DNA from 3 places in the Shewanella sp. GD04112 genome. Region 1 is predicted to be linked to each of the others. Evidence: predicted binding sites of a transcription regulator. Region 1 holds the regulator's gene; each other region holds the start of a gene.
The links. The regulator LexA, encoded in region 1, represses DNA repair genes until DNA is damaged. The targets are predictions, from matches to a motif close to TACTGTATNNNNATACAGTA.
Positions count from the first base shown of each region.

Region 1 (10,873 bases):
CGACACCGCCAATAAGCTCTCGGAAGATGCCAAAGCGCAAGCTCTCCTCGGCCGCGAGACAGTCACCCGCGCCACCCATTCGATGCGGGAACTGGCGAGCAAAGTCGAAGCATCGGCTACGACCATAGAACAGCTACGTAACGACAGCGATAAGATTGGTGCCGTACTGGATGTGATCCGCGCCATTGCCGAGCAAACCAATCTGTTGGCGCTCAACGCGGCCATCGAAGCAGCTCGGGCGGGCGAGCAAGGACGAGGCTTTGCCGTAGTAGCCGATGAAGTACGTTCACTTGCCAGCAGAACACAAGAATCGACCAAGCAAATCCAACAAATCATCCAAACACTGCAGGATAGATCCAGCTCAGCGGCGACCATGATGGGACAAAGCCGAGAAGCCACCAACAGCACGGTTGAGCAAGTGACTCAAGTGGAATCGGCCCTCTCGACTATCACCGAAATGGTCATGTCGATCACCCACTCGGTCTCGCAAATGGCCCACGCTGCCGAGCAGCAGTCGACCGTGGTGGAAGAAATTAATATGTCGATCAACAGCGTTAATGACAGCGCCAACCGTACTCTGACGGGGGTTAAACAGGCGGCAAGCTCTGCCAATGGCTTACTGGGGATAGGTCAACAGCTGGATGGTTTAGTGAGTGAGTTTAAGGTGTAGCCAGTAGCGGTTAAAGAAATAAGCCTATCGACATAAGACCATATAAAACCTAGGTATAACCTCAATAAACCTAGGTTTTATCATCGCTTATGCTGAAGTGTCATTTCGCCAGATTAAAGCTCATTTAACTTGATGACCGCAAACGTTGCCCCTTGCGCATCGGCAATCACCGCAAAACGTCCCACATCGGGGATATCGCTTGGCGGCACGCATAGCTGCGCGCCTAGCCCCTGCGCCTTAGCGGCAAAGGCATCACAATCAGCCACGACAAAATAAGGCATCCAATGGGCGGGGATCTCACCCCATTCCGGCATCATTTTCATCATGCCCCCCATAGACTGACCGTCGATTTGCCACTCGGTGTAATCAATACCGGGTACATGACTGGGAAGTGCGGTCCAAGGAAACACTTGAGTGTAAAAACTGGCTTCGGCGCTAGGCTCGCGACAGGCCAGCTCCACCCAACACAGGGTATTTTCTTCACCTTGGCGACGCGAGCCTGAGTGATTTTTTGCTTGCCACAGGGCAAAGCGCGCCCCTTCGGGGTCGCTCACCTGCGCCATCACGCCCGCGTCACCCACCACATGCGGTCCCATGTGTAATTGCCCACCCGCGGCCAGGATGGCGGCAACCGTCGCCTCGATATCCTTAACCGCAAAATAGATCCGCCAATGGCTAGGGATCTGTGGTTCCGACTCAGGGATTTGATACATGGCCCCTAAATCGTCTCCCTCCAGATTGAACAGCGAGAAATGACCATTAGGAATCGCCATTTCCACCGCATTCCAACCAAACAGTGCGTGGTAAAACCCCTGTGCGCCCTGCCAGTCATGGCTCGCCAGTTCGACCCAACAAGCCTGTCCCTGTGCGTACTGAGTAATCCTCATTGCAGACTCCAATCAAACAGATTATGTGTTCGAGTTAAGCTGGAGTTTGAGCAACTGTCCAGTTTTGACGATAAAAAGATGAATATAAAGAAAAAGCCCTCAATTTGAGGGCTTGATTCGTAGGCGAAATACTTAGGAGAACTGCGGCAATAAATTCGCCATCGCGAGTAGATGACAAGCCCCTGTCACCACGCCATATAGCACCACAAGGATAATTAAGGGCGTGCCACCAAAGACTCTAAAACCTTGATGGTTAGGGAACTGCTGTCTCGATTTATAGGCCATCAGAGCGGGCACTATGACGGCCCAAACGGTTGCCGCTAAGGCTGCGAAACCAATGGCAACCAAAAAACCATCGGGGAACAGCAAACCTAATATGGTCGGCGGCACAAAGGTGACAATTGCCGTTTTCATCCGCCCCGAGCGCGTATCGTCGAACCCGAATAAATCGGCCAAATAATCGAATAAGCCTAAGGTCACGCCAAGGAATGAAGACGCCACAGCCAAGTTAGCAAACAGGGTTAACATGCTGTTTAACCAGCTACTTTCCATCACTTTCGACAAGGCACCGACTAACACACCCATATTGCCACCCTGGGCAATAATCTCACTAAATTGGCTGCGGGGAATGTTGCCCATAGTGGCGACTAACCAGCAGGCATAAATGATCAGTGCGATGAAAGTGCCGACGAAAATCGCTTTGATGATGGTCGATGAATCTTTGCCATAGTACTTCACCAGACTCGGCACGTTGCCATGATAACCAAAACTTGCCAAGCCAAAGGGCAAAGCAGCCCACAGATAAGGCATAAAGCTTTGATTGCCATCCGGTTCGAGCAACTTAGTCACATCGATCTCGATCAGTAAATTACCAATCGCGAGGAAGAAAGTGATAATCATACCGCCGAGCATTATGGTCGTAATGCGATCGACAGCCTTGGTGCTGATCAACACGATACAGGCGAGCACAACCGCAAATACTAATCCAGCAACACTCTGGGGTAACTCTATCCCCATACCCTGTAGGCTATGGTTAACAATCGAGCCGCCGCCACTGATGTAGGCGTAGGTTAAGATGTAAAGCACGAAGGCAATCGATACCCCATTCACGATCCGCCAAAACTGGCCTAGGGTTTCCTTGGTCAGGGTATCGAAACTCGCTCCCGGTTCGAAATGCAGGTTGGTTTCGAGCAGTAACAATCCCGACATCAACATGCAGAACCAAATACCGAGTAACATCAGTACCGAGTAGCCAAACCACATGCCAGCGCCCACAACGGGTAAAGAAAACATCCCCGCCCCGACTGTGGTGCCGGCAATAATCATGGCACCACCGAGCAAGGACTTGCCCACTGGCTTATTCTTCGCCGCATTCATATGGTTAGCCATTAAACGATATGCTCCGCGGTCACGCTCGCAACTATGGTTTGTCTCACTGAGGCTCTGAGTAAGCTATTGGCTTGATCGCGAATGCGTTCAACGTCGGATTTATCTTCCTTCTCGGAGAAATAACCCAACTCTTTAAGCTTAACACTCAAGGTGTTATAGAGTTTCTTGTCGTAGAATTCTGGCGCGGTAACTCCATGCAGCGCCCCTAAACGTTGGGCAAGCAGATGGCTTTCAGACTCCAGCTCCGAACGCTCCATCTTAGGTCTGTGGGCCAGCAGATTGAAGATAATCGCATAGCGTTGCAAGGTTTCGCTAACGCTTCCGGCCAGCAACAACATTTGGCTGGTGTGCTCGGTCACCACCGACAGCGTATCGCTTTCCTGCACTAGACCCTGCTCAATAAACAGATCCAGCACTTGATTCACATAACTTGGGAGGTCCTTGATACCCATGAATAACTCCGCCTTCAGTAGCGGATAGAAGTCACTCACAATCCCTAGGATATAGGCTCTTGAAATCTGCTTATTGTTGGTTAAGCAGCTAGCAATCAACGACGGAATAATAAATAAGTGGATGATATTGTTACGATAGTAAGTCATTGAAATCGCTTGATTCGCGTCAATAGATACTATCTCACCCAGAGGATCGGCATTGATGGAGAACTTATTCAGCTCTAAACCTTGTTGCACTAAGTGCTTGCCATCACCTTCGGCCACCGACGTAAACGAAGTGTAAGGCACACGCTTAAGCAGCGTCAGGTACAAATCTAACTGACGCTCGAGCAAACAACGCTCTAGGGCATTTTGCTCCGACGCCAATAGCACTAAGCTCGTCAAGGTGATAGAACTGGCGGCGGCAGCATCGTTAATACGGGTCATCACACGATTCGCTAACACGTTCACCGCAGGGGTTAACCAAGTCGGTTTTTGTTCGGGATCGTCGGCCACTTCAGCGCGCCAGTTAGGCGCGGTTTCATTCAAGAAGTTTTGCAGTGTAATCGGCTCACCAAAGTTGACATAACCTTGGCCAAAATTACCTAATTTACGAATAGCACCAAAAACTTGCCATACAGATTCTTTCTGTTTTTTCTTACCGCTCAACTCTTTATGATAAGTCGCCACTTCCATCACGTGATCGTAGCCTAAATACACAGGCACTAAGGTGACAGGGCGTTCGATACCACGCAGCACACTGTTGATCGTCATGGCGATCATGCCAGTTTTCGGCGCCAATAGACGACCGGTGCGAGAACGGCCACCCTCAGAGAAATACTCAACCGAATATCCCTTAGCAAACAGCTGATCGAGGTATTCACGGAACACGGCAGTATAAAGTTTATTGCCGTTAAAACTACGGCGAATAAAGAAAGCGCCACCACGGCGGAACAGCGGTCCCGCAGGCCAGAAGTTTAGGTTAATCCCCGCCGCAATATGCGGTGGCACCATGCCTTGGTAATACAGAATGTAGGATAACAGCAGGTAATCCATATGGCTGCGATGGCAAGGTACATAAACAATCTCGTGACCATCATGGTGCAGCTGACGGATTTGCTCGGCACCTTTGATATTGATACCGCTGTAGAGCTTGTTCCATAACCAAGTTAAGAAACGCTCAGCAATACGCACTAGGCTGTCGGAATAATTCGCTGCAATTTCATCAAGATATTCAATTGCTGTTTCACGGGCTTGGGTTTCGGAAATCTTCTTACTCGCCGCTTCTTCCTGAATAGCCTTGCGTAAGGATTCGGATTTCAGCAGGGAGTGGAACATTGCCTGACGATTCGGCAACACAGGCCCTGTCATCACTTTGCGTTGGCGGCGGAAATGCACCCTAGCCACCCGCGCCAGTTTATGGGCAATCCCCATATCGGTGCCGTGTTCGTCGGCCATGTAACGCAGCGATACCGCATTAGAAAACTGCACAAAGTTATGACGACCCAAAAATAAGATCATCAAGCACTTACGTAACCAAGTTGGATTCTCGCGCTCAAGAACAGCCGCCTTCATGGTGTCGTCTTCTTTACCCGGAGTACGGCCCCAATACAGACTCACAGGCACCAGCTGAATATCTAACTCTGGCTTTTCCTTATGGACGGCCAACAGGCGCATAAAACATTCGAGGAATGGCTCATTACTGGCACGCTCGCCAAACAAAGGCTTACGGCCTTCGAGGCAAACGACGCGGGGCGCGACAACGCCATTTACCACGAGCGGCTCATAGGGGCTTGGCAAACCCAGCTTAGTGGTGATTTCGCTTAACGCAGCAATATCACTCAGGGATTCTGTTTTCATTACATAAGCAAGCGGTCTGGAAGCGTCCAGATTCAGATCGGCAAAGGGATCCTGCGGCACAACAATAGTGTGCACTAAGTGTTTTTGGATCCAGCGTAATGATTTCAACCAAAGAGAGTCTTGTTTAGGCATTATTCTTATGCAATGTAAGTACGTTCATTAGCCCCATAGAATACCAGATTCTAGGGAATATTCGCTAATACTCTCCAATCGCGTTAAAAAGTGGTTAATACTTGCACTACGAATAATACTGTATATACTAACAGTAACTGTATAGAAAAACAGGAAAGAACATGAGACCGTTGACGCCACGCCAAGCCGAAATTTTAGAGCTGATTAAACGTAATATTGCCGAGACTGGCATGCCACCCACCCGGGCCGAAATCGCCACCCGTTTGGGTTTTAAAAGTGCAAATGCCGCCGAGGAACACCTTAAGGCATTGGCGAAAAAAGGCTGCATCGAGATCATGCCTGGCACTTCCCGCGGGATCCGCCTCCCAGTTGAGGAAGAAGATAACAGCGAATCTGGCTTACCACTGATTGGTCAAGTGGCTGCGGGCGAACCTATCCTCGCCCAAGAGCATGTCGAACAGTATTATCAAGTCGACCCCAGCATGTTCCACCCAGCCGCCGATTTCTTGCTGCGCGTCAGAGGCGACAGTATGAAGAACATCGGTATCCTCGAAGGGGATCTGCTCGCCGTTCATAAGGTACAGCAAGCGCGCAATGGCCAAGTAGTTGTTGCTCGCGTTGACGATGATGTAACAGTTAAACGCTTTGAAAAGAAAGGGAATCTCGTTTATCTACATGCTGAAAATGAAGATTACTCCCCGATTAAAGTCGATTTAAGTTTCCAAAGTCTAACAATTGAAGGGCTCGCCGTAGGGGTGATCCGCAATGGAGATTGGCTATGAACAAACTACTAGGTAATGCCCCGCGTCACCCCGGTTTATGGCTCGATGCGGTACGCGAAACCGATACAGACTGGCAGCATACGCCTATCATCACTATGCCCACCGAGAGCCAAGGGCGCCAAGAGCTAATGCAACTTAGCAAACAATTGGCACAATTGAGCCAACAAGGCCGCTGGGTCGTGCTCATCAACCCACCCAGTATTGGCTACAAGCAGTTACTGGCCAGCGCCGGCGTGCGTATGGATCGCATACTCTTAGTCCATGCGAAAGATGAAGTGGAAACCCTGTGGGCCATGGAAAAAGCCTTAACTAGCGGCACTTCCAGCGCAGTAATTACTTGGATCCACTCACTCGATGCCCGCGACAATCGTCGTTTGCAAATTGTGGCCAAGAGCGCCCGCGCCATGGGAATCGTGCTAGAAGGTGTCGTAAATCACTCACCTACGGACGCGACACTCAAGCAACCTGCTCACTTTGCCCAAGGTAGTTTTTTTAGCTCTGTTCATTAAAATTTTTGCACTGCGTATTTAGCCTTGAAAGCCGCCTCACCTGTGAATGTGGGGCTTTTTTTTTGGCAATTTTTCAGACAATTAGAAAAAGAAGTGATCTTGATCAATTTTTAAACAGCAAGTATGTTTGATTCAGGCGAGCATAATATATCGCCCATTTAGGCAAAAAATATCGACGATTTATCGAATATCTCTTGCCCACAAAAATCGAGAATAATGGGTTTATTCAGCAGTATGTGCCAGTGTGGCTAATACCAGCAGTAACAATACTTAATCAAAAGTAATCCGCCAACGCACGTTGAAGTCAGAGAAGCTTTTTTGGGAACTGAAGAGTTTGCATAGAGTTGAGACTTACTGTGTTGCTCTTCTTTGTAGTTGCTATTCGCAATTAGCAGAGGAGAAGTCTTGTGAAGCAATGGTTGTATTGTTTACTCGTGGTGCTATTCGCCCCACCGTTGGCCGCAGCGGACATGCGGTTCAACATGACCCCCGGCGTAACAGAAATCAGTGGCAAGGTTTATCACTTACACATGACGATTCTGTATATCTGCTGCGCGATAGGCCTAGTGGTTTTTGGCGTGATGATTTATGCCATGATCAACCACAGAAAATCCAAGGGCGCGGTCGCGTCTCACTTCCATGAGAGCACAAAAGTCGAAATCGCGTGGACGATTATTCCTTTTGTCATTCTGATCTTAATGGCGATTCCCGCCACGAAAACTCTGATTGCCATGGAAGATCCCAGTAATGCCGATCTCACGGTAAAAGTCACAGGTTCTCAATGGAAATGGCATTATAGCTACTTCGATCAAGATATTGATTTTTACAGCATTCTCGCAACACCAAGACCTCAAATCGAAGGAAGTGAAGCCAAGGGAGAGCACTACTTACTCGAGGTCGATAAACCCCTAGTATTACCCATCAATCGTAAAATCCGCTTCTTAATGACCTCAGAGGATGTCATTCACTCATGGTGGATGCCCGCCTTTGCGGTTAAAAAAGACGCTAACCCAGGTTTTATTAACGAGGCATGGACCCGTATCGACAAACCCGGCATTTACCGTGGCCAATGTGCCGAGCTTTGCGGTAAAGACCATGGTTTTATGCCGATAGTGGTGCAGGCATTACCCGAAGCCGAGTTCGATGCTTGGGTTGTAGAACAAAAACAAGCCGCCAATGCCGCAGCGCAAGCCGCACAAGCCGCGTTATCGCAAACACTGACAAAAGAAGAGCTGATGGCTCAGGGTGAGCAAGTTTACCTTGGTCACTGCGCGGCCTGTCACCAACCCAACGGTGAAGGTCTACAAGGAGTATTCCCGCACCTCAAAGGCAGCCCGATTGCGACCGGACCACTGAGCGGCCATCTTGAAATAGTGCTCAATGGTAAAGCGGGTACGGCCATGCAAGCCTTTGGCAAACAATTAACGACCCAAGAGATTGCCGCCGTGATTACCTATGAGCGTAATGCGTGGGGCAATAACACGGGGGATGCGGTGCAAGCCAAAGACGTTGATGCCCATAAATCCGGAGGCACCAATAGCGAACCAGTAGCAACGACTCCGCCTCCAGCAACCACCGATGCGCCAAAGCCAGCGACAGAACCCGTCGCCAGTGTCGACCCCGCGAGTCTTCCCACGCTTAGCCATGATGAACTGATGGCCGAAGGGGAAAAGACCTATGCCACGATTTGCGCCGCCTGCCACCAGCTAACGGGTGCAGGTATGCCTCCCGCCTTCCCCGCCCTTGCTGGCAGCGCTATTGCAACGGGTCCGGTCGCCAATCACATCGACATTGTGATGCACGGTAAACCGGGCACGGCGATGCAGGCATTTGGCACACAACTAACGCCACAACAGCTTGCCGCCATCATTACCTATGAGCGCAATGCGTGGGGCAATAATACTGGCGATACAGTGCAACCCGCTGATATTGCTCGCCATGGACAGTAGGGGATTAAGATGAGCACACTGACTCAAGATCAAATTGCCGCCCATGATGAACACCATCACGGTGCACCTAAAGGCATCATGCGCTGGTTACTCACCACCAACCACAAGGACATTGGCACCCTGTACCTGTGGTTTAGTTTCATAATGTTTTTAACCGGTGGTGCGATGGCTATGGTGATCCGCGCCGAACTCTTTCAGCCAGGATTACAACTCGTTGAGCCTAACTTCTTCAACCAGATGACCACAGTTCATGGATTAATCATGGTATTCGGCGCCGTGATGCCGGCCTTTACAGGGCTGGCTAACTGGCTGATCCCGATGATGATTGGTGCGCCAGATATGGCGCTTCCACGGATGAACAACTGGAGTTTCTGGATCCTGCCCTTCGCCTTTACTATTTTACTGAGCTCACTGTTTATGGAAGGCGGCGGCCCTAACTTCGGTTGGACCTTCTACGCACCACTCTCGACCACTTATAGCCCTGACAGCACAGCATTATTTGTATTCTCTATTCATATCATGGGGATAAGTTCGATCATGGGTGCCATCAACGTGATCGTCACCATAGTCAACCTGCGCGCTCCCGGCATGACCTGGATGAAGTTACCGCTGTTTGTCTGGACTTGGCTGATTACCGCCTTCTTGCTGATCGCCGTTATGCCTGTGCTCGCTGGCGCCGTCACTATGGTGTTAACCGATAAGTTTTTCGGTACTAGCTTCTTCGAGGCGGCAGGTGGTGGTGATCCTGTGATGTTCCAGCATATCTTCTGGTTCTTCGGTCACCCCGAAGTCTACATCATGATTCTGCCTTCCTTCGGCATTATCTCCGCCATTGTTCCAGCTTTCAGCCGTAAACCATTATTCGGCTATTCATCCATGGTGTATGCCACGGCGAGTATTGCGATTCTGTCCTTCCTCGTGTGGGCGCACCATATGTTCACCACCGGCATGCCTGTGTTTGCTGAGTTGTTTTTTATGTACTGCACTATGCTGATTGCCGTGCCGACTGGGGTAAAAGTGTTTAACTGGGTAGCGACCATGTGGCGCGGCTCATTGAGTTTTGAAACCCCAATGTTGTTCGCGGTGGCCTTTATTATCCTGTTCACTATTGGCGGCTTCTCTGGCCTGATGCTCGCCATCACGCCAGCCGACTTCCAATACCACGATACTTACTTTGTGGTGGCTCACTTCCATTACGTGTTGGTTACTGGTGCGATTTTCTCCATCATGGCGGCGGCCTATTACTGGCTGCCAAAATGGACCGGCCATATGTACAGCGAAAAGCTCGGCCAGTGGCATTTTTGGTGCTCGGTGATTTCGGTCAATGTGTTGTTTTTCCCGATGCATTTCTTAGGTCTTGCGGGTATGCCAAGGCGTATTCCCGATTACTCGATTCAATTTGCCGATGTAAACCAAATCGTGTCGATTGGGGGTTTTGCCTTTGGTCTTTCTCAGCTGATTTTCCTCGTGCTGGTGATTAAGTGCATTCGGGGCGGTGAAAAGGCGCCCGCCAAACCTTGGGAAGGCAGCGAAGGCTTAGAGTGGACCCTACCCAGCCCTGCCCCCTACCACTCTTTCACCACGCCACCCGAGGTGAAATAACATGCAAGGCCAACCCCATCAGCCCAACATCAAGTCCAACCGTAAGCTCATCAGCCTGCTGGTGCTGGGCTGCCTTGGGATGTTTGGCTTTGGGTTCGCCTTAGTGCCGCTCTACGATGTGTTGTGCGAAAAACTGGGGATTAATGGCAAAACCTCCAATACTGCCAGCAGTTATCAAGCGATCACTGTGGACAAGAACCGCGTGGTAACGGTGGAGTTTATCTCGCAGGTGCAGACCGGCATGCCGTGGAAATTTGAGCCACAAACGAAACGGCTCGAAGTGCATCCGGGAGAACTCATTCACACGGCATTCCTGGCGCAAAATGTCTCTAACAGAGCGATCGTTGGCCAGGCGATTCCTTCTATTTCGCCCGGACAAGGTGCGGCTTATTTCAATAAAACCGAATGTTTTTGTTTTAACCAACAACACTTAGCCGCCGCGAGTCGCGCCGAGCTGCCGTTGATCTTCTTCGTGGATCCTCAATTACCCGAGTCTATCCACACCTTAACCCTCTCTTACACCCTCTACGACATTACCGACAAGCAGTTAGCGTCTGCCATAGAGCAAGGAGCTGCAAAATGACCACTAAACATGAGACTTACTACGTCCCCGCCCAGAGTGCTTGGCCGATTGTTGGTGCTATCGGCTTGTTTTTAATTGC
Region 1 covers NZ_JAOEAL010000001.1:4,687,807-4,698,679, forward strand. The annotation lists gene N7386_RS20575 (methyl-accepting chemotaxis protein) at 1-670, shown strand, start outside; gene N7386_RS20580 (VOC family protein) at 784-1,557, opposite strand; gene mtr (tryptophan permease) at 1,690-2,946, opposite strand; gene plsB (glycerol-3-phosphate 1-O-acyltransferase PlsB) at 2,946-5,369, opposite strand; gene lexA (transcriptional repressor LexA) at 5,531-6,151, shown strand; gene N7386_RS20600 (SulA-like leucine-rich domain-containing protein) at 6,148-6,660, shown strand; gene coxB (cytochrome c oxidase subunit II) at 7,068-8,609, shown strand; gene ctaD (cytochrome c oxidase subunit I) at 8,619-10,211, shown strand; gene N7386_RS20615 (cytochrome c oxidase assembly protein) at 10,213-10,794, shown strand; gene N7386_RS20620 (cytochrome c oxidase subunit 3) at 10,791-10,873, shown strand, end outside.

Region 2 (10,873 bases), 2.6 Mb from region 1:
TGGGCTTCACCCAACAGGGTGTGCATCATGCGAATAACTTCAGCGCCCTTGTTATACACAGTAACAGTATAAAAATTATTCATCTCAATCACAGACTCGGGGCGGATCGGATGCGCCATGGGGCCTGAGTCTTCAGCGAACTGCTGGTTTTTGATGACTTTAATCGCGTGAATTCGGTTCACAGCACGAGAGCCTAAATCCGAACTAAACTCTTGATCGCGAAACACTGTCAAGCCTTCCTTGAGGCTTAATTGGAACCAGTCACGGCAAGTCACGCGGTTACCCGTCCAGTTATGGAAGTACTCATGGCCGACCACAGATTCAATACCGTGGTAATCATCGTCGGTTGCGGTCAAGGTATCTGCCAACACATACTTGGTGTTGAAGATATTTAAGCCTTTGTTTTCCATCGCCCCCATATTGAAAAAGTCGACCGCGACTATCATGTAGATATCTAAGTCGTATTCTAGGTCAAAACGAGATTCATCCCAGGCCATAGACTTTTTCAGGGACGCCATTGCATGGTGCGCTTTTTGTAAATTACCTTTATCGACAAACACTTGCAGTACCACTTTGCGATGACTGCGGGTGATAAACTCATCCTGCAGCAGATCGAAATCACCAGCGACTAGGGCAAACAGATAGGCGGGTTTTGGGAAAGGATCTTGCCAGCGCACGTAATGGCGGCCACCATCGAGCTCGCCTTTCTCAATCAAGTTACCGTTGCTGAGCAGGAACGGAAACGCCAGTTTATCGGCTTCGATTCGCACTGTGTATTTGGCTAACACGTCGGGGCGGTCGAGAAAATACGTGATACGTCTAAAGCCTTCCGCTTCGCACTGAGTACAGTAGGCGCCGTCGGACATATAGAGACCTTCGAGGCTTGAGTTAGCCTCGGGATCGAGTTGGGTGATGATGGTCAACTCAAATTCATTCAGCGATGTCTCGATGGACAACTGCCCTTCACTCGCGTGATACGTCGCCGCTTGTCCATCAATGCCCACACTCACTAAGGTCAAACTTTCACCATCGAGCACTAAGGGATTGGTGTGGGAAGAAGTACGTTTGACTTTGCTAACGGCTTTAACCAGGGTGTTTTTACCATCGAGATTAACATCTAAATCAATGGTTTCGATCGTGAACTGGGGAGCTTGATAATCTTTAAGGTATTTTGCTTGTGCTTGTGTCATGTCGTTCCCTTTAACACTGTTCTAAATAAGAAAAACGCGCCATAAGCGCGTTTTAAGATACGGTAAACAGGCGCAATAACCGCCTATTTAGTGCCAGCGTTAGCCAGCTTTTTTGCATCCGCCATATCTAAGGTGATATAGGCCGTTTCGTCTAAGAAGGCATCCGGTGCTTCAATGTCGTCTTTGTCTTTAATGTCTTCCATCGATTTAACCGCGGCTAAACCATGGGCAACACGACGCTCGTTGGTTCTATCGAGTACTTTCTTCTCATCGGCTTCACGCGAGGCAATGCGCTCACTTTCAACTAAGGAGACAGTTTTCTCTTTATGATGCTTTTTAAAGTCGGCAATATCTTGATTGATATAGTTAAACTCAACATTGTTCTGAATACGGGCAAGGTGCTTTTTATCTAAACTCGCCACCAACTCAGGGGTGATGTCGTTTAGGGTGCCGTATTGCGCCATTGGCACTTTGTCCCAAGGTAAAGCATTCTTCTCTTCCGCTTCACCGTATTCACCCGGCTCTAACGCACTTGGGTAAGCAATGTTAGGGGTTACGCCTTTGAGCTGAGTGCTGCCACCGTTGATACGGTAGAACTTTTGAATCGTGTACTGCACGTGGCCAATCGGCTTCTCGTACATATCGTAGATTCGACCAAGGCTCTTATGCTGCTGCACAGTGCCTTTACCAAAGCTTGACTCACCAACAATCAGCGCACGGTCGTAATCTTGCAACGCAGCGGCAAAAATTTCCGAAGCTGATGCACTGTAACGGTCAACCATAATGGTTAACGGACCAGCGTAGGTCGTCTTGCCATCGTTATCACGGTGGGCAGACACTCGACCATCGGCGTCACGCACTTGCACCACTGGGCCCATATCGATAAAGAGTCCCGTCAGTAACACGGCTTCGGTCAACGCACCGCCGCCATTACCACGTAAGTCGATGACGACACCTTCAACCTTGGCTTCGTTTAACTTCACCAATTCTTTTTCGACGTCCTGGGATAAGTTCATATAGAAACCAGGGATTTGAATCACACCCACTTTACGGTTGGCGTATTCACCGTCTTTTGGCTCGATGATCTTTGAGGTCGCGGCACGGTCTTCTAAACGGATTTTGTCGCGCACTAAGGTTAGATTAAACGGTTTAGCGTTAGAGCCGCCCTTCTTAGGTAAAATCTGTAATACGACTTTACTGCCCTTAGGCCCTTTGATCAGATCGACCACATCGTCTAATCGCCAGCCGATCACATCAACAATCTCACCGCCTTCTTGGCCGACGCCGACGATCTTATCTTCAGGCGACAGTTTTTCACTGCTGGCCGCAGGACCGCCTGCAATCAAACTCTTGATGACAGTGTAATCGTCTTCAAGCTGTAACTGCGCACCAATCCCCTCGAGGCTTAAGTTCATTTCCATTTGGAAACGTTCAGCATTACGGGGCGATAAATAGCTAGTATGTGGCTCGATGCTACGGGAGAACGCATTCATCACCGCTTGGAACACATCTTCGCTATTGGTCTGAGTCAGACGCTTGATGGCGTTGTTATAACGTTTTTGCAGAATATCAACGATTTCAGGCCATTTCTTGCCAGTGAGTTTCAGATTCAGCGCATCGTATTTAACACGTTGACGCCATAATTCGTTGATCTCGGCTTGATCTTTTGGCCAAGCAACATCTTCTCTATCGTATTCGTAGGCATCACCCGGAACGGTGAAGTCCATCTCTTTGTCGAGCAGAGAGAGTGCGTACACAAAACCTTCGTAGCGACGTTTCTGAACCAAATCAAACATCTTATAAGCAGGCTCGAGTTCACCCGAGCTCAGCATATCGTCAAACTGATTAACGTAAGGTTTGAAGCTGTCGACATCGGCTTGCGTCAGCACATTACGACGGTAGTCGAGTTGTTGCAGGTAGCGGTCAAAAATCTGAGCAGAAAACGCATCATCTAATGCAAATCTATGATAGTGGGAACGAGTGTATAAATCCGTCACTCGCTTACTCGCCACTTTATGCTGCGCTTCCTGCTTGAGAGTGGGTAACTCGCTGATTTGAATCGTAGGGGGGACAGCCCAAGCCGAGAATCCGACAAAAACAGTGGCAATGGATGTAGCCAAAGTGAGTTTTCGCATCAACAAGTTACTCCGTTTGATTAAATGATTACAGCAGGATATGTTCCGCTTTCACTTTTACCGTTAAGCCGCTATCTAGCTGAACATGAATGTCCTCTTTGTTAATGTCGGTGATCACGCCGGCTACTGGCGTCATCCCTAACTTAACATTGACACGTTGCTTCTTCGCTAAATCGGTCAATTGCGCTTGAACTAAGTTTACAGCAGGCTCTGCCTTAGGTGCTGCTTTTGCTGGGCGCTCAGTCTTACGTGCTGGCACGGCAACTTTCTTAGGGGCTTTCTTCGCAGGGGCTTTACCCGCAGGCGCCGTTTTTGGCGCTTGAGCTGCACGCTTAGCTTTTGCTTTATCTTGGCTTTCTTTCAACATCGCTTGAGCATGATCGATATGCTCTTGCTCTAACTCACCGCATGGCTGACCATCAAGATCCACACGCTGTGCACCGGCTTTTACCGATTTCAGGTAGCGCCAGCTGCTGGTGTAGCGTCTTAAGGCAACTCGCAGTTGAGTTTTACTGACTTTAGAATCATCAGCCAACCTTTCAGCCAAATCTTGAAACAATCCGATTTTTAATGGCTTAGTTTCACCTTCAGCAATAAAGCACAAAGGAAATGTTTCATACAAATACGCCAAAATTGCGTTGGTGTCGGTCAACTTATCTGTTGATTCCATCATTACTTCCACAGTTAAAAAGGGACATCGAATCCGAGGTGATAAAAATCAGCTTCTTACGAGTCGTTTATCTTGGTTAAGCTCACATATGAGCCAAAGTACAAATTAGCATTCTCGCCGAGTTAACTAAAGTTAAAAAATATAAGTTAACAATTTTTCACGGCTGAACCTATCAGGCTTATTTCGGCTGTGCTCAAAATAAGCCTTATCAGTGCATGCGCTATTATAAGGCGCACGCCACCGATTGCGACTATGAATTATGCGTTATTGTACGCAAATTAAGCAAATAGGCAGTTTTCGAAGCTTTTTACCAATAATTCCAAGCCCTTTTGGTCTTCTTCATCGAAGCGGTCAAAAATAGGACTATCGATATCCAGCACGGCCACAACCTTACCATCGGCGCGCACTGGGATAACAATTTCAGAATTACTGGCTGAATCGCAGGCGATATGACCATCAAATTGATGCACATCGGCGACGCGCTGCGTCTGATTGGTTTGCGCGGCGGTACCGCACACGCCCTTACCCATTGGAATACGGGTACAGGCCACTTTACCTTGGAAAGGACCCAACACCAGCTGTTCGCCACGCATCACGTAAAACCCCACCCAGTTCAGTTCGGTTAGGTTATCGTTTAGCAAAGCAGAAAAGTTAGCCATGGCAGCCACTAAATCATCCTCGCCCTCGAGTAAGGCCAGCGCTTGACGATTCAGTGACTCATAAAATTGCGGTTTCATAGACTTCCTAAAAAATTATTCGGCAGCGTCGTCCTTCTTAGGCGCTTTTTTCGCTACATTTTGTTTTGATGGCGTACTATTAACTTGAACCACGCCTTTAAGCAAGTTTGTCAGCTCATCTTTATTGTTAGCAAAATAGAATGCGAGCTGTTCGCTCACGGTTTCATCAATTCCGAGCTGCGCTTTTTGAATAAATGGAATGAGGTTATCGGCGATGTCGAGCATCTTATCGTAGGCGTCAGCCTCCTTTTTCGATGTAAATGTCATCTTCTCCACCCCTTCTCTTACCACGACAAACTGTGTAATAACTGCCATGACTGCCCTCGCACTGTTTTTATATACAGTAATCAGGATGACATAAAGTGAACTAGTGATGCAAGTGTTCTGATTATTCTGGTACTATGAGTACGCTTTTCGTTGTCGAGATGGGTCAAGCAATGTGCTATCTCACCCTGTAATATGGTTTTATTGCGGATTATTTGCTCTCTCAATGGCTTTGGGGCTAATTTAATATTTTTATATGCATGAAAATACAGCAGAAAACTCTGTAATCCTCTGTCGTTCCTGCGACTTAGCCGTTCGAAAGCGCGCCTTACCTACGGGTGTTAGGGCGTTATGCCCGCGCTGCAGCACCGCACTTTATGACACACCATACTGCTCGGTAAACGGCATGTTAGCGCTGTGTATTACCGCGCTGGTGTTCTATTTCCCCGCCAATTTTTTCCCGGTGCTCGAAATCCACTTTTTGGGTAGCATTCGCACCACTACAGTGTTTCAGGGCGCCTTTGCGGTGTTCGACCAAGGTTATTGGGTCGTGGGATTAGCCGTGCTCGCCGCCGCCGTGATTGGCCCGGGGTTATTGATCCTGTCGATCCTTAGTCAGATTTTGATCGTCAAATGGGGACTGGGCAGTCCGTTTTGGCGCCGCAGCCTCAAACAGTTGTTAAAGCTGCAAGGGCTGCTATCCCAGCTCACCATGCTGGAGATTTATGTGATTAGCTTTTTGGTGTCATCATTTCAGTTATCTGATTTCTCGGATATTTACTTCGGTATGGGCACCTTCTGCTTCACCATGCTTTTTTTAGTCACCCTGTTTTTACAGCGTGAATACGATATTGAGCATATGTGGAGTCTTCTCATGCAGGAGCGACACTAAGATGCAGCAACAGGGAAAAGACTTAGGCCTGTGCCTGTGCAGGGTGTGCCGGCAGCTCAATAGCAGTGACAATAGCCACTGCAGTCGCTGCGAGGCCGAGCTCCATGTCCGTGATCACAGCAGCTTACAAAAAAGTTGGGCGCTGCTGATCACCGCCGCCATTTTGTTGGTTCCCGCCAACCTCTACCCTATTACAATGCTCACCAATCAGGGGCAAGTGCGCCACGATACGATTTTTTCGGGGATTATCCATTTAGTGCATTCGGATATGTTGCCCATCGCCATTATTGTGTTTATTGCCAGTATTTTAGTGCCTTGGGTGAAAATTATCGGTTTGGCCACTTACCTCTGTGCCATCAGTTTTAATCTGCCGATTTCGAAAAAGAAACTCATGGTGGGATTTCATGTGATTGAGTGGATTGGCCGTTGGTCAATGCTCGATTTGTTTGTGATCTCCTTGACGGTTGCCCTCGTCAATATGGGGCAATTACTCGATGCAAAGCCTGCACCTGCGGCCACGGCGTTTGCATTGGTGATTTTACTGACTCAACTTGCCGCAAAAGTTTTAGACACTCGTTTACTCTGGGATCGATTGGAACCTCAAGATGACACAAATTGAATCGCCAAAAGTTGTGAAGAAAAAACTCTTTTCGCCGATTTGGCTGCTCCCGATTGTGGCGCTCGCACTCGGCGCATGGCTGGGCATTAAGAGCATCAAAGAATCGGGCATTGAAATTCAGATCCACTTCCCCAGCGCCACGGGGATCGATGTGGGCAAAACCTTAGTCAAATACCAAGGTCTTACTGTCGGTAAGGTAAAGGACATTGGTATCGATGAAGATCTTAAAGGCGTAAACGTCAAAGTCATGATGGACTATCGCGCTAAGCCTTTCTTAAATAAAGAAACCCTCTTTTGGTTAGTCACCCCAAAAGCGAGCATCACGGGTGTTGAAGGCTTAGATGCGCTGTTTTCGGGTAACTATATCGCGATTCAACCCGGTAAAGGCAATGCCGCCACCTTCTTTGAGGCTGAGCGTCAACCACCACCGATGCAGGTGGGCTCAGAAGGGGTAATGATTGAACTGACGGCCGATAAACTCGGCTCGTTAGACGTGGGTTCACCAGTGTTCTTTCGTCAGATCCCTGTCGGCAGCGTGGTCAGCTATCGTTTAGACGGCAACGCCAGAGTCATTATCAGCGCCTTTATCCAAGAGCAATATGCGCGTTTAGTGAAGAAAAACTCTCACTTTTGGAACGTTTCCGGCGTGAAAGTCGACGCCAGTTTAGCGGGTATTAAAGTCAACACTGAGAGCTTGGCTTCCATTCTGGCGGGCGGCGTGAGTTTCAGCTCTGATGATAAAGCACCTGCGGCACAAAATGGTGACAGTTTTGCCCTCTATGATTCCGAAACCAGCGCCCTTGGTGGAATTGAAGTGAGCCTGACCATGAACGATGGCAACGCGATTGATAAAGGCACTCGCATTGTGTATCGCGGCATCACCATTGGTACTCTGCAGAGCAAACAACTCACCGCAACCGGCGTGACTGCGGTGGCAAAATTTGAGCCTGAATACGCCAACCTGTTAACCAGTGACGGACTGTTTTGGCTTGAAGGCGCGGATATTTCGCTCTCTGGGATCAAAAACCCCGAGCGTTTACTCACGGGAAGCGTGATTAATTTCTTACCCGGCACCAATGCCAATACGGCGCTGCCAAGCAGTTTTGCCCTGGAAGAATCGGCGCCCGATCTATTGAAGGCCAAAAAACGTCAGCTTACTATCACCTCAACTGAAAACATGGGCCTCACCGCAGGTGCGGAAGTGCGTTACAAGCAGCTGCCTATCGGTCAGGTGCTGGCGGTGAAATTAACCAAAGATCTGTCGGCCGTTGAATATCAACTCGAGCTGCAGCCTGAGTTTGCCAGCTTAGTTCGCAGTGACAGCTATTTTATCCCCGAGTCGGCGCTGAGTATCGATGCCTCACTCGATGGGGTGTCGGTGAAAACCCGCGATATGGCGACCCTCACCAAAGGGGCCGTGAGTCTTATCCCAGGAATCAGCGACACACCGCTTGCGGCAAATACTCGCCTGTCACTCTTTAGCTCAATGGATGAAGCAAAACAGTTTTTTGCTCGGCAGCAACGTCTGTACTTTACCCTTACCAGCGTAGATGGCGCCGATGTCAGCCAAGGCTCACCGATTTACTATAAAAAAATGCAAATCGGCAGTGTGGAGTCAGTCAACTGGCAGAGCAAAACCGAAGACTTTGCGATTAAAATCGCTATCGATAAGCAGTTCCAACCCTTAGTGCAAAAACCTAAAGTGTTTTGGCGTAATAGTGCCGTGGATGTCAGCGCCAGTCTTGCGGGTATTGATGTCGCCGTCGCGCCACTCCAGGGCGCGTTAAAAGGCAGCATCAGCTTAGGTTTGTTAGATAGTTCAACGACTGAGCCTAATGCGACACTTAAACTATACGAAAGCAAACAGCTCGCCTTAGCGCAGGCTCAAGCCATCAAACTCACCTTACCCGCCTCAGCGAAATTGGCAGCCAAAGCCGCCATTCGTTACCAAGGCCATCAGGTGGGTGAAGTGACACAAGTGAAGCTCAATGCCGACTTAGCCACTCTCACGGCCACCGCCTATCTTTACGGCGACTATGCCGAGCACTTCAGCCGCAGTGATACTGAGTATCATATGGTTGATGCGCAAATCTCCTTAGCGGGGATCAAATCGCCAGAAACCTTAATCACTGGGCCTTATATTGGTGTGTTACCGGGTAAGAGCAACCAAAAGGCGAGTCAATTCCAGGCTAAATTGGTTGAGAGCAGCTATGCCAACGTGGCCGAAGATGCGCTTAAGTTTACCTTAGAAGATAGCAACCTTGGCTCGATGAAAGTCGGCACGCCCATCTTCTTCCGTGGCATTAAAGTCGGCCAAATCGATGGTTATAGCCTGTCGTCTCAAGGCAACAGCGTGCTAATGCAAGCACATATTGAGCCGCAGTACAGTCACTTAGTGAATCAGAGCAGCCAGTTCTGGGACGCTTCGGGCATCAAAGTCGATGTGGGAATTTTCTCTGGTGCACAAATTGAAGCCGGTTCGCTCGAAACCCTATTAGCGGGCGGGATTAATGTCGCGACTAAGGAAACGACGCAAGCAGGTAATCGCTTAAACCAAGGCACTGTGATCCCGTTGCAACACAAAGCCCAGAGCGAATGGCAGGAATGGGCTCCAGCCCAGTAGCTAAAGCCCTGAAGCGAGGCACTGCTACGCCGATGCTCTTTACCAGCAAGATAACAAGGTAAAAGCACTCGGTATCATTTAATAATCAGGCGCATTAGAGCGGATCTAATGCGCCTGATTTTACCTGCTAAAAGCGACTGTTTGCATCGCTATCAATCACCCTTTCGCCATCTCATCCTTAGCCATAGAACCAATAACAGACCGCAATCGCGGCGCAGATCCCTGCAAAATCGGCCGTTAAACCACAGGCGAGCGCATGACGCCCGTGACGGATCCCAACAGAGCCAAAGTAAACTGCCAGCACATAGAAAGTTGTTTCAGTACTCCCTTGGAAAATCGCCGCCAAGCGCCCCGCAAAGGAGTCCACACCATGGTGCGCCATGGTTTCGAGCATCATAGCCCGCGCGCCCGAACCGCTAAAAGGCTTCATTAATGCGGTTGGCATTGCATCGACAAAACGAGTATCAAACCCGAAAAGACTCACGCCACTGGCAATCAGTTGCAGCAGGTAATCCAAGGCGCCCGACGCCCTGAGTAAGCCAATCGCCAGCAGCATGGCTAGAAGATACGGGATCAGTTGAATCGATTGGTTAAACCCCGCCTTGGCGCCTTCGATAAACTCATCATAAATCGCCACTTTTCGCACGCCAGCCACCAGCACAAAACTGAAGACTAACAGTAGCAATACCCCGTTGCCCAAGGCGGTCGACACTGTGCCAATGGCGTCTGCGGTTAAGGTCATCAAATAAAAACCACTGGCGACTAATGCTGACAGCAGCACTGCGCCATATCCGAGCACCACGGCATTGAGCAGTGAAAGCCGCTGCACAACAGCGACGATCAGAAGCCCCGCTAAGGTTGAGGCAGACGTGGCGAGCAGAATGGGTAAAAAAATGTCCGCAGGTGCGGCGGCGCCCTGTTGGGCACGGTACAAAAACACAGTGACAGGAACTAAGGTCACCGAGGAGGTATTGAGCACTAAAAATAGAATTTGTGCATTGGTTGCGACGGTTTTGACCGGATTTAGACTCTGCAAATCCTGCATTGCCTTAAGCCCCAATGGCGTGGCGGCATTATCAAGTCCAAACACGTTGGCCGTTAAGTTCATCGTCATACTGCCAAATGCGGGGTGCCCCTTGGGCACTTCGGGCATTAAGCGGCGCAGCAGCGGCTCAAACACAAAGGCAATCGCCCCAACAACGCCTGCCTTTTCACCAATTCGCATTAATCCCATCCACAGGGACAAAACGCCCACTAAGCCTAAGGCGATTTCAGCGGCGAGTTTAGCGCTGGCAAACATGGCCTCTACCGCGTTGGCAAGCACCTCTATATGCCCATTGAAAAGCTGTACCGCCATCGCCAGCAGCGATGTGAGAAAAAACACTAACCACACCCGATTTAGCACTCTGCCGCTTCCTTATTTTTATCCATGCTTTTTCTTTATGTTGCTGTGATAACCGGTTATTGATGGCAAAAGCCAAGGGAGAAAATCCCAGCCCAGTAAGGGATTATGATATACTTGCCGCAGTTGATACACAGCCTAATCCCGTTATGGTTCAATTAAATCAAAATTTTATCAATACTATTGCCCAAGAACTGCCCGCCCATCTCTCAATGGATGACTTTATCGCGGCCTGTTCGAGACCACTACGCCGCTCGATTCGCGTCAACACCTTAAAGATCAGCAGTGAAGACTTTAAGCAATTAATGCAGCCTAAAGGATGGACCTTTGAGCCTATACCC
Region 2 covers NZ_JAOEAL010000001.1:2,107,672-2,118,544, reverse strand. The annotation lists gene pepN (aminopeptidase N) at 1-1,190, opposite strand, end outside; gene prc (carboxy terminal-processing peptidase) at 1,274-3,325, opposite strand; gene proQ (RNA chaperone ProQ) at 3,354-3,995, opposite strand; gene N7386_RS09470 (GAF domain-containing protein) at 4,274-4,732, opposite strand; gene N7386_RS09465 (YebG family protein) at 4,748-5,047, opposite strand; gene N7386_RS09460 (paraquat-inducible protein A) at 5,253-5,888, shown strand; gene N7386_RS09455 (paraquat-inducible protein A) at 5,890-6,507, shown strand; gene N7386_RS09450 (MlaD family protein) at 6,494-9,130, shown strand; gene N7386_RS09445 (spore maturation protein) at 9,309-10,535, opposite strand; gene rsmF (16S rRNA (cytosine(1407)-C(5))-methyltransferase RsmF) at 10,682-10,873, shown strand, end outside.
Region 2: the regulator LexA is predicted to act here: its motif matches at 5,059-5,078, upstream of N7386_RS09465 (YebG family protein).

Region 3 (10,873 bases), 3.4 Mb from region 1:
GGTGTTGTCACTGCCGGTGAGCGAGCACCAACTGGCGCGTAATATGCTCTATCCGCCAATAGAATATGATATTTCACCACCAGCCAGCATCACAGTGCCCGCCGCGCGCCAATCATTGACCGTATTGGCGGTGGACGATAACTTTGCCAATTTAAAGCTGATTGATACCCTGCTTAACGAGTTAGTGACGACCGTCATCGCCGTTAACAGCGGTGAAGAAGCCGTCAAACAAGCCAAGAGCCGCACCTTTGACCTTATCTTTATGGATATTCAGATGCCGGGCACCGACGGTATCAGCGCCACTAAGCAAATCCGCCAAGGGTCGATGAACCGTAACACGCCGATTATTGCCGTGACCGCCCACGCGATTGCCGAGGAACGTGAACTGATTTTAGGCAGCGGTATGGATGGGTACTTGCCTAAACCCATAGATGAAGCGGCCCTCAAAGCCGAAATAAACCGCTGGATCACTCGGCCCAAGTTCACCCATTTCGATTTACATACCCTCAACTGGGATCTTTGCTTAACCCAAGCTAACCATAAGTCGGATTTAGCCTTAGACATGCTGCGCATGTTATTGGATTCGCTGCCTCAAACCGTTTCGGCAATCGAGACGGCGCTGAGCCAAGATGACCAAGCGACTATGCTCAGCACAATCCATAAACTTCATGGTGCTAGTTGCTATTGTGGGGTACCAACGACACAGCGATTATGCCAAGAGATTGAATCGGCATTGAAACGTGATGCCCGTGTCGAAGATCTCGAACCGGAAATACTAGAGTTACTTGATGAGCTAACTAAGGTAGAATCGGCGGCAAAACAAGTGCTATCACAGCTATCAGCGGAAATAACAGATGACCAAAAAAACGGGCTTCTTTAAGCGTTTAAAGGCGCTAGAACTACCACAGAAAAAACTCTTTGCCATTGCCCTTTGCCAACGAATGTTACCTAACTATCAATTGTTTTCAGAGGTTTGCGAGTTTGGCGATCCTGCGGTATTAAGCACTGTGCTCGATCTTCTTTGGCAATCCCAGTACGACAACAAGCTAAAATTCAACATCGATGTGCATCTGCAGCGCTTAGAAGATAACACCCCTGAACCCGCCGATTTTGATAACTATGGCGTATACCCAGCGATGGATGCTGTAGTTGCTCTGTCTACGTTACTCGGTGCGATTCAAACCGATCTGGAAGAAGATATCACCAATATCAGCAAGTTATCCTCAAGCACTGTGGCAAACTACATCGAGACCATCAGCGATGTGGATTTAACCGATGATGCCTTAGATGACTATGTCTTCGCCCATGAAGTGATGGAAGAAGAGCGCGAACTGCAAAATACGCTGCTGGAAATCATCGAAGAAAATCCTAAGATCACCGCAGAGTTGGTGAAAGGTTTACGCAAAGAGATTATCGAAGCGGGAGTCTCGAATATCGGTATTAGCGTCGCGTAAATGAGTCCTGCTACCTAAGAATGATTCACTATTAGGTAGCATCTTATACCAATCGTATTAAATATCTGTTCATTCAGCGGGAGTTAAACGGGCTTTAGACAAGGCGAAGGCTTGAAGGCATAGTGGCGCTCTGTCGAAAGCCTTAAACGCAGTATAAAGCCCGTTCAACCCCGCCCTTCGGGAGCCTCACAGGCGTCTCACTCCCGTGTTACATTGACTTAAAAGGGAATAACCATTTCTTCGTCAATGCGCCTTGGATTGAGACGCCTGTGAGGCTCTGAACTGATTAGATATTTAATGTGATTGGTATTAGCCAAGGGATAACACTGTGAGGGATAGGATTTAGCCGAGCATCCATTGAATATGAAAAAACTCGTTTACCAAGGATTTATCTTAACCAATAGCGAAGGTCGCACCGATACCTGGAAACTCACCATAGGCCAGCAAAGCCGTATTGGTTCTCTGTTTGAACTGCGCCGTTTAGTCAATTACTACCTTGAACTGGGGATTGTGCCCGCCACCCGAGCCAGCCTACAAGAGGCGAAACAGACCCAAAACTCCATGAGTAAAAATCCGCTAAAACCCCGCAAACGCTAACGAGCTTAAATCATCGAAAACAGCTCGGGCGCCTTAGACTGCATAAACTCTATAAATACTTTTACCTTTAGCGGCTGCTGACTCCGCTGGTGGTACAGAATCGATATTCTGCGCTGCTCACCTATCCATTCGGGCAAGAGTACTTTTAACTGTCCCTCTTTAATCTGCTGTTTTACAAATAATTCTGGGCCATAGAGTATGCCGCCGTGATCGAGAGTCGCCTGAATCGCCCCGTGCAGATCCGTGAGCGTGAGCTTTGTCGGGCCATTAAAATAAAACGACTCGCCATTTGGGTGCTTTAAGTGCCAGTTAAACAGTGGCCACACTTTAATTAACTGATGGGCTTCGAGATCATCGGGATGGGTTAACTTAGGCGCCGCGGCTAAATATTCCGGCGTCGCAAATAGGCGGTAATCGAGTTCGCCTAAGGTGCTCGACACCCAAGAGGAATCGGGCTGGGCCCCGCCCACAATCGCCACATCGATCCCTTTATCAATTAAATCGACTAACTCATTGCTTTGGGAAATATGTAAGCGGATATCGGGATATAAACGCCCAAACTCGTTCAATGCGCGGATAAAGATGATGGAAATAATCGAAATCGGCGCCGCAATCCGCAATGTCCCTTCGGGCTTATCACTGCCGACACCGCTGAGTTCATCAAATTGGGCAATGACGCTCTGGTAGCGTTGAAATAACGCTAGGCCTTCTTCGGTTAACCGCAGCTTACGAGTGCTACGCATAAACAATTGCTTATCGAGCTTCTCCTCAAGCTTGGCCAGCTTGCGGCTTACAGTGGCGATGGGCATATCGAGCTCTTTAGCCGCTTGGGAAAAACTCCCCGCATTTACTAAATGCACAAACAGATAAATTAACTGCAGCTCGGCACCTATATCATCAGCCATTTTCTATCCCAATTGTTTATGTGAGTGCTTGCGTTCAGGCAACGCACTAACTCATTGTGTTTTAAACGTAGAATTATTCACTTCTACGACCATAGCGCAATAGCCTCTAGGGGGAATGCTATGCTATTTTGCTAACAGATTTACTGCGCTAGCGCCGATTATCGTCAATTCGCTGAAATAACATCCCAACCGACCTCACCTTGGCGGCTTGAATGAAATCAAGCATCACTAAGGCTATCTCGTGGGATAAGCAACACAAAAGGATGAGTGAGGGTCATGAACATTTTAACCCCTCTGTTTGCCGTCTTCGGAATCATGCTACTGGGCACACTAGTGCAAAAGCTGCGCTTTCTTCCAGTAGAAACAGACCAAGTACTCAATCAATATGTTTACTATATTGCGTTTCCTGCCATCCTCTTGATAGCACTGGCGCAGCAGCCCATTGAAGAGATCCTACAGTGGGGATTTATCGCCGGGTACAGCGCAGCCATGCTGGTGATTTACCTCGTTTGTATCGGCATCTCCCTGCTGGTTAATCCTAAACAACATGCAATTGCCGCCGTGCGCGCCTTAAATGCCACTTTTGGTAATACCGCATTTATTGGTATTCCACTCCTTATCATCTTATTCCCCCAGCAACAAAGCGCCTTAGTTGCCGCTGCGATTGCCAGTTTATTGTCCGTACTCATGTTTGCCGTGGCCTTGGTCTCGCTAGAACTCGCCACCAATAAACAGCGACAACATCACGCCGCGGTGATCATGCTGTTAGCCGTGGTGAAAAACCCAATTGTGATAGGTTGTTTTATTGGCGTGGCCATCTCGGCATTAGGGATAACTCTCCCCTCAGGCTTGGCAATGATGATCCAGCAGATAGGCAATACGTCCAGTCCCTGCGCCCTCTTTGCCGTCGGCATGGTATTGGCTAAAGCCATGCGCTATCAAAAAGATAGCAAAGTCTTTAGCCTGACAAACTTTATCGAACTGAGCCTGATCAACCTGTTTAAACTTATCCTGCAACCTGCCTTGGTTTACTTCATGTTGAAAGGCGTGGGGGTCACGGGCGACTATCTCGTTATGGGCGTTATCCTTAGCGCCTTACCCACTGCGGCAAGCGTCTATCTGTTGGCTCAACGCTATAACACCCAGGCCTCCAGCAGTGCCCAAGGGATACTCTTTGGTACCATAGTGACCTTTTTCAGCTTACCCATTCTGGAACAGCTCGTTAAAACCTATTCATAAACAAATAATTAGATTTTATGACATAGCGACATGTCGAATATTCACCCAAAGCCACTTTACTGTATATAAATTCAGTATATACTGTTTATCAATACAGTGATTTGGTAAGTTTTTCGACAGGAACTCACTATGCTTTGCCAACTCAGCATCAACAATTTCGCTATCGTACGTTTCCTTGAATTGGACTTTCGCCCCGGAATGACCAGCATTACCGGTGAGACTGGCGCGGGGAAATCCATCGCCATCGACGCCCTAGGTTTGTGCCTAGGCAACCGTGCCGATGCCAGCAGCGTTCGCCCTGGCGCGAGCAAAACCGAAGTCAGTGCCCGATTTTCACTCGAGGATGTGCCTCTGGCAAAACGCTGGCTCGAAGATAACGATCTCGAACTCGATGATGAGTGCATTCTGCGTCGAACCATCGGCAGTGATGGCCGCTCACGCGCCTATATCAATGGCAATCCCGTCCCTTTGACTCAGTTAAAATTACTGGGGCAATTACTTGTGGGTATCCATGGCCAGCACGCCCACCATGCAATGTTAAAGAGTGAACACCAGCTCACCTTACTCGATAGCTACGCCAATCACAGACTACTGATAGACACTGTGGCGGCAAGCTATCAGCGCTGTAAACAAATCGAAGCAGAACTCAAGCAATTAGAAGCCTCACAGCAGGAACGTATCGCCCGTAAACAACTGGTGCAATATCAAGTTGAAGAGCTAGATGAGTTTGATCTCAAAGTCGGTGAATTTGAAGAGATTGAACAGGAACACAAGCGTCTTGCAAACGGCACCGAATTGGTCGATAGCTGCCAAGCCAGCCTGTTTTTGCTCACGGATGGCGAAGAGAGCAATATCGAGTCACTGCTGAATAAAGCCGTTGGCCTGGCAGAGAATTTGCTAAGCTATGACCCCGCATTATCCAATGTCAGCACTATGCTGAACGAGGCGCTTATTCAAGTGCAAGAGAGCGCTGGCGAATTGCAGCACTACCTAAGTAAACTTGAACTCGATCCCGCGCATTTTGCCTATTTAGAGGAAAGGCTCACTAAAGCCATGCAACTGGCCCGTAAGCACCATGTTAGCCCTGACAAATTAGCCGAGCATCATCTCGCCCTCAGGGCCGAACTCACCACACTCGATGATGATGAAAATAAGCTAGAAGATATCCAACGCCAAGTGGAGGCCAGTAAAGTAGCCTACCTCGCTAACGCGCAAAAGCTGAGTCAGAGCCGCGCCCGTTATGCGAAAGAGCTGGATAAATTGGTGACTCAATCCATTCACGAACTCAATATGCCTAAGGGTAAGTTCACCATTGAAGTGAATTTCAACCCAGAAATCATGTCGATGAATGGCAGCGATAATATTGAGTTTATGGTCACCACCAACCCAGGCCAGCCATTACAACCTATATCTAGGGTTGCCTCAGGCGGCGAATTGTCACGTATAGGCCTTGGTATTCAAGTCATTACCGCGAAAAAGGTTGCCACTCCGACACTCATTTTCGACGAAGTGGATGTTGGGATCTCAGGCCCCACAGCAGCTGTGGTTGGACGTATGCTACGTAGCCTTGGCGAATCGACCCAAGTGCTGTGCGTGACCCACTTGCCGCAAGTTGCAGGTAATGGTCATCAACATATGTTTGTGAATAAATTCAACAAGGCAGGAAGTACTGAAACCACTATGACGCCTTTAGATAGGGAACAACGTATCCAAGAACTCGCCAGATTACTCGGTGGCGATACGATTACCACCAACACCTTAGCCAATGCACGGGAGTTATTACAGTAGTCATTCGCTTAATCCTGTAAATGAAGGTGTACACATAATGAAGGTTCTGAGAGAGCCTTCATTTTTATTGTGCAGAATAATTATCCAAGCTAAAGCATAAATAATATTAAGTTTTAGAATACGTTAGAATATTCAAACAACCTAATATCTAAATACTATAGACCAAATACCTTCTGATGATAACAATCACCCTTAGTGAAGGGGGAATGAATAAATTTTTATATAAATAGGCATGATTATAAAAAAATATTCGAAAGCACTATCGTAGATTAAGGTAACCACATGAAATTTATTTATTAATTTTAGTTAGATTATTATTGGCTAGATTGCAAATTTAATAGCGATAATTAATATTACCGTATGAGCCCTATTTTCCTAGACTTAATTACCTCTCAGGTCAATAGGAGTTTTAGCATGCCTTTCCAGCATATTCTCGCGGCGGTGGATGAATCAGTTCCCCCCAACGCGGTTCTAAAAAAGTCCGTCGTATTGGCCAGGAAATGCCACGCATCGTTAACTATCCTAAAAGTGAAACGAACCCACAATTTTAATCTTAATCTGTTATTTCATAGAGATAAGTCAAAGGTAATGCCTGATGACAGGCGAAAGCCTATCTTGGCCTATCCCGATAAACAATATCCAATCCGTATAAAGGAATGTCTTTCCCATTCAATTCACAATGCTATCGTCAATGAATGTAGCCAGTTAGATTACGATCTCATCATCGTCAGTCATAAATTCTATCCACCTTTCTTTAGTGAATTTTTAATTGCAGATGAATGGCAATTACTGAGATTGCCTAATATTCCAGTGATGTTTGTCGATCTTGAAGATTGGCATGAGAACGGCCATGTACTCACCGCACTGGAACTCGACAATGAAAATATGGCTCACCTCGAGTTCAATGAAACCCTAATAGAAGAAAGTAAACGGATTGCAACCTTGCTATCAAATGATCTGCACTTAATTAACAGTTACTTGCCAGATCCCTTCTATATGAGCTTTAATCAGCAACCACAGGAGCCTGTTTCTGAGCGGGAAAAATATAAAGCGAGGCTCACCACAGTGGCACGGCAGCATAATCTCAACACACGCAACTTACACATTGAAGAAGGCTTGCCCGAAGATACGATTTCCAATGAGGCCCGCAGGCTCAACGTCAATATGCTGGTGATGGGCAGCGCCGAACGCAAAGGCATGTTTAGCGCATTCAAAGGTAATGCAGCGCGAAATATCATTAACAAACTGCGAACTGATCTCTTTATTGTCAAACCGCGACATCCACATTAAAACACCGACACAAACAAAAGCCGCCTTTAGTATTCACTAACGGCGGCTTGATTATCACCAATCGGTTTCATTATTGGATAAAAGCCGCCAGGACCTGCACACCAATAAGCGCAAAAATGCCAGCTAATACATCGTCGATCATAATGCCAAAGCCGCCTTCGACCTTGGCATCGAGCCAACGAATTGGCCAAGGCTTGATGATGTCAAAGAGACGAAACAGCACAAAACCAACGACTAACCAGAGCACTCCGGCTGGCGCGGCAATCATAGTGATTAATAGACCCGCCACTTCATCCCAAACGATTGCACCATGGTCATGTACGCCCATGTCTTTAGCAGCTTTATCGCAGATATAAATCCCCGCGAGTACGCATACTAAGGTCACAACTAAATACCAACTCAAGGGCAATTGAGCCAACAACAAATAGAGCGGAACTGCCGCCAAGGTGCCAAAGGTGCCGGGGGCCTTAGCCGCTAAACCGCTGCCAAAGCCTAAAGCTAAAAAATGGATCGGATTTTTAAGAGACAGGCGCGACAGCGCCTGATCTTGGGATAACAACTTCATTAAAAATGCTCAAAACCATGATATGGCGGCGTAAAGGGCTCACCATTGAGTTGCAACTTAAGTTTACTGCCCGCGCAAATTTGCCCAACCCGCACAAACTTAGTCCCAGCGTGGCTCAGTGCCGTTTCTAACGCGCCTTTTTGCGCCTCTGGCACGGTAAAGAGCAGCTCATAATCCTCGCCCCCCGTTAGCGCATAACCTAAGGCATGCTCTTCGCTCACGGTATCCTGCATGGCACGGGACAACGGAATCGCCCCCACATCCACAACCGCGCCTACCTGCGATGCTTTGAGGATATGGCCAATGTCCGAGATAAAACCGTCGGATAAGTCGATAGCACTGGATGCTAAAGACCGTAACGACTGGCCCGCTAACACTCTAGGCGTCGGACGATAATGGCGATTGATTAAGAACTCTTTATGCTCCGCACGCGCATGCTGCACGCCACGGATCAAATCCAGCCCTAATGCCGAATCACCTAGCGTACCGGTCACATAAATCCAGTCACCCGCTTTTGCACCGTGACGCGTCAACGCCTTACCCTGCGGCACTTGCCCATGCACGGTAATATTAATGGCTCTAGGGCCGCGGGTAGTATCGCCGCCAATAAGGGCAATGCCGTAATACTCAGCCGCTTCGAAGAGTCCCTCACTAAAGCCGCTCAGCCAAGCTTCGTTAACCTCTGGCAAGGTAAGCGCAAGCGTCATCCAAGCAGGTTCAGCCCCCATGGCGGCTAAATCCGAAAGATTTACGGCTAGTGCTTTGTAACCTAAGGCTTGAGGGGGAATATCGGGGAAGAAGTGAACGTTTTCGACTAAGGTATCGCAGGAGATGGCGATCGACTTGTTTTCGGCGGGCTGCACTAGGGCGCAATCGTCGCCAATACTCAGTTTGACATCACGACGCGTGGGGCCGCGGTGATTGAAATAACATTCAATAAGTTGGAATTCTTTCACTGTACAGTTTGGCGCGACTCACATCGGCCACCTTTGTTAGCAATGAAAAACGGTATCCTAAGATACCGTTTGTCCTTATTACTTACGTGCAACCAGTTTGTCGAGTAATCCATTAACAAACTTATGGCTTTCATCCGCACCGAAAGCTTTAGCCAGTTCAATCGCCTCGTTAATCGCGACTTTGAACGGCACATCTTTACGGAAAGTCAGCTCATAGGCCGCTAAGCGAACTATGGCCTTCTCCACTGGCGACACCTCATCAATGGGGCGGTCTAAGTGTGGAATGAACAACTCATCCAGTTGGGTTTTCTTAGTTGCTACGCCTGCAAATAGCTCACGAAAATAAGCTACATCAACACCGTCGAGGCTCTGTTCAGTTAAAAACTCGTACTCGACATCGGCAATATTATTCCCGCTTAGTTGCCATGAATAAATGGCTTGTACGGCTAAACGGCGGGCCTTGCGGCGCTCAGAAGGCTTCATTATTTTTCCTACTATTACAACTGTTGTTCTAGCTGTTGCAGAACATTGACCATTTCAAGCAAGCTTAGTGCAGCTTCGCCGCCCTTGTTACCTGCTTTAGTACCTGAACGCTCAATGGCTTGTTCAATGGTATCTGTCGTCAACACACCGAAGGCAACGGGCAGATCGAACTCTAATGCGATTTGAGCTAGACCTTTGTTACATTCACCTGCAACAAAATCAAAATGAGGGGTACCACCACGGATCACAGCACCAAGTGCGATGATACCGTCAAACTTACCACTTGCGGCAACACGACGTGCAGCCAGCGGTAACTCAACCGCACCAGGTACACGGACGACAGTGATGTTTTCATCACTGACTTGGCCAAAACGTTTCAGCGTGTCAAGTGCACCTTCAAGCAGGCTCTCAACTAAAAAGCTGTTAAAACGCGAAATTACAATCGCAACTTTGGCATTCTTCGCTTCGATATTACCTTGAACTACGTTCATTTTCTTACCTAATTTAGCTAAAGCACCCGGCTTGGGCGAAAAGTGGCGACATGATACCACAGTCAATCGCCCACAGCCCTATGCAAATTATACAAATGATTAATTTTACCTTAGTGCAACGTCTAACAAGCTCAGCCTGTTACTCCGCTACGTATTCAGTCACTTCAAGCCCAAAACCAGAGAGCGAGTGATAACGCTTAGGCGAACTCAAGAGGCGCATTTTGGTTACCCCAAGGCTGGCAAGGATTTGCGAGCCTACACCCACGCGGCGTGAAGTGCCTTGCCATTTTGCAGAGGCTGGCGCTTGACCTTGATCTTCCGCTTCAAAGGCTTTGACTTTAGAGAGGATTTCACAGGTATGCTCTTGATTGCCCAGCAGCACCAACACACCACCTTCGGCAGAAATACGCTCCATCGCTTTTTCAAGTGGCCAGCTACGCTGCTGATCGCGCTCTGAGTGGAGTAAATCGTTGAAGGTATTTTGTAAATGTACGCGCACTAAACAATCTGGCTTTACCTCGCCCTTCACTAAGGCAAAGTGCAGTTGATTGTCGATGGTATCCCTAAAGGTCACCATGTCAAACTCGCCAAAGCGGGTTGGCAGTTTACATTTGGCTTCGCGCACGACTGTGGTTTCTTTGGTGTTGCGGTATTCGATAAGCGCCGCAATAGTGCCGATTTTAATCCCATGTAATTCAGAGAAAATCTCTAGATCGGGGCGACGAGCCATAGTGCCATCTTCATTGAGGATCTCAACAATCACCCCCGATGACTCAAGCCCCGCTAAACGGGCTAAATCACAACCCGCTTCAGTGTGACCAGCGCGGGTTAACACGCCGCCGTCCTGCGCCATTAATGGGAAGATATGACCCGGCTGTACTAAATCCGATGCCTTGGCATCTTTTGCCACAGCCGCTTTAACAGTAACAGCACGGTCGTGGGCCGAAATCCCGGTGGTTACGCCTTCTGCTGCTTCAATCGATACCGTAAAGTTAGTCGAGAACTGCGCATTGTTATTAGTCACCATCAAGGGCAGGTTTAACTGCTGGCAACGGGCCTTAGTCATCGTTTGGCAAATGAGTCCACGACCGTATTTCGCCATAAA
Region 3 covers NZ_JAOEAL010000001.1:1,287,457-1,298,329, reverse strand. The annotation lists gene barA (two-component sensor histidine kinase BarA) at 1-880, shown strand, start outside; gene N7386_RS05690 (YjaG family protein) at 855-1,454, shown strand; gene N7386_RS05685 (DUF3319 domain-containing protein) at 1,818-2,051, shown strand; gene lldR (LysR family transcriptional regulator LldR) at 2,057-2,956, opposite strand; gene N7386_RS05675 (AEC family transporter) at 3,233-4,195, shown strand; gene recN (DNA repair protein RecN) at 4,325-5,983, shown strand; gene N7386_RS05665 (universal stress protein) at 6,398-7,273, shown strand; gene N7386_RS05660 (phosphatidylglycerophosphatase A) at 7,344-7,838, opposite strand; gene thiL (thiamine-phosphate kinase) at 7,838-8,794, opposite strand; gene nusB (transcription antitermination factor NusB) at 8,873-9,277, opposite strand; gene ribE (6,7-dimethyl-8-ribityllumazine synthase) at 9,292-9,768, opposite strand; gene ribBA (bifunctional 3,4-dihydroxy-2-butanone-4-phosphate synthase/GTP cyclohydrolase II) at 9,908-10,873, opposite strand, start outside.
Region 3: the regulator LexA is predicted to act here: its motif matches at 4,253-4,272, upstream of recN (DNA repair protein RecN).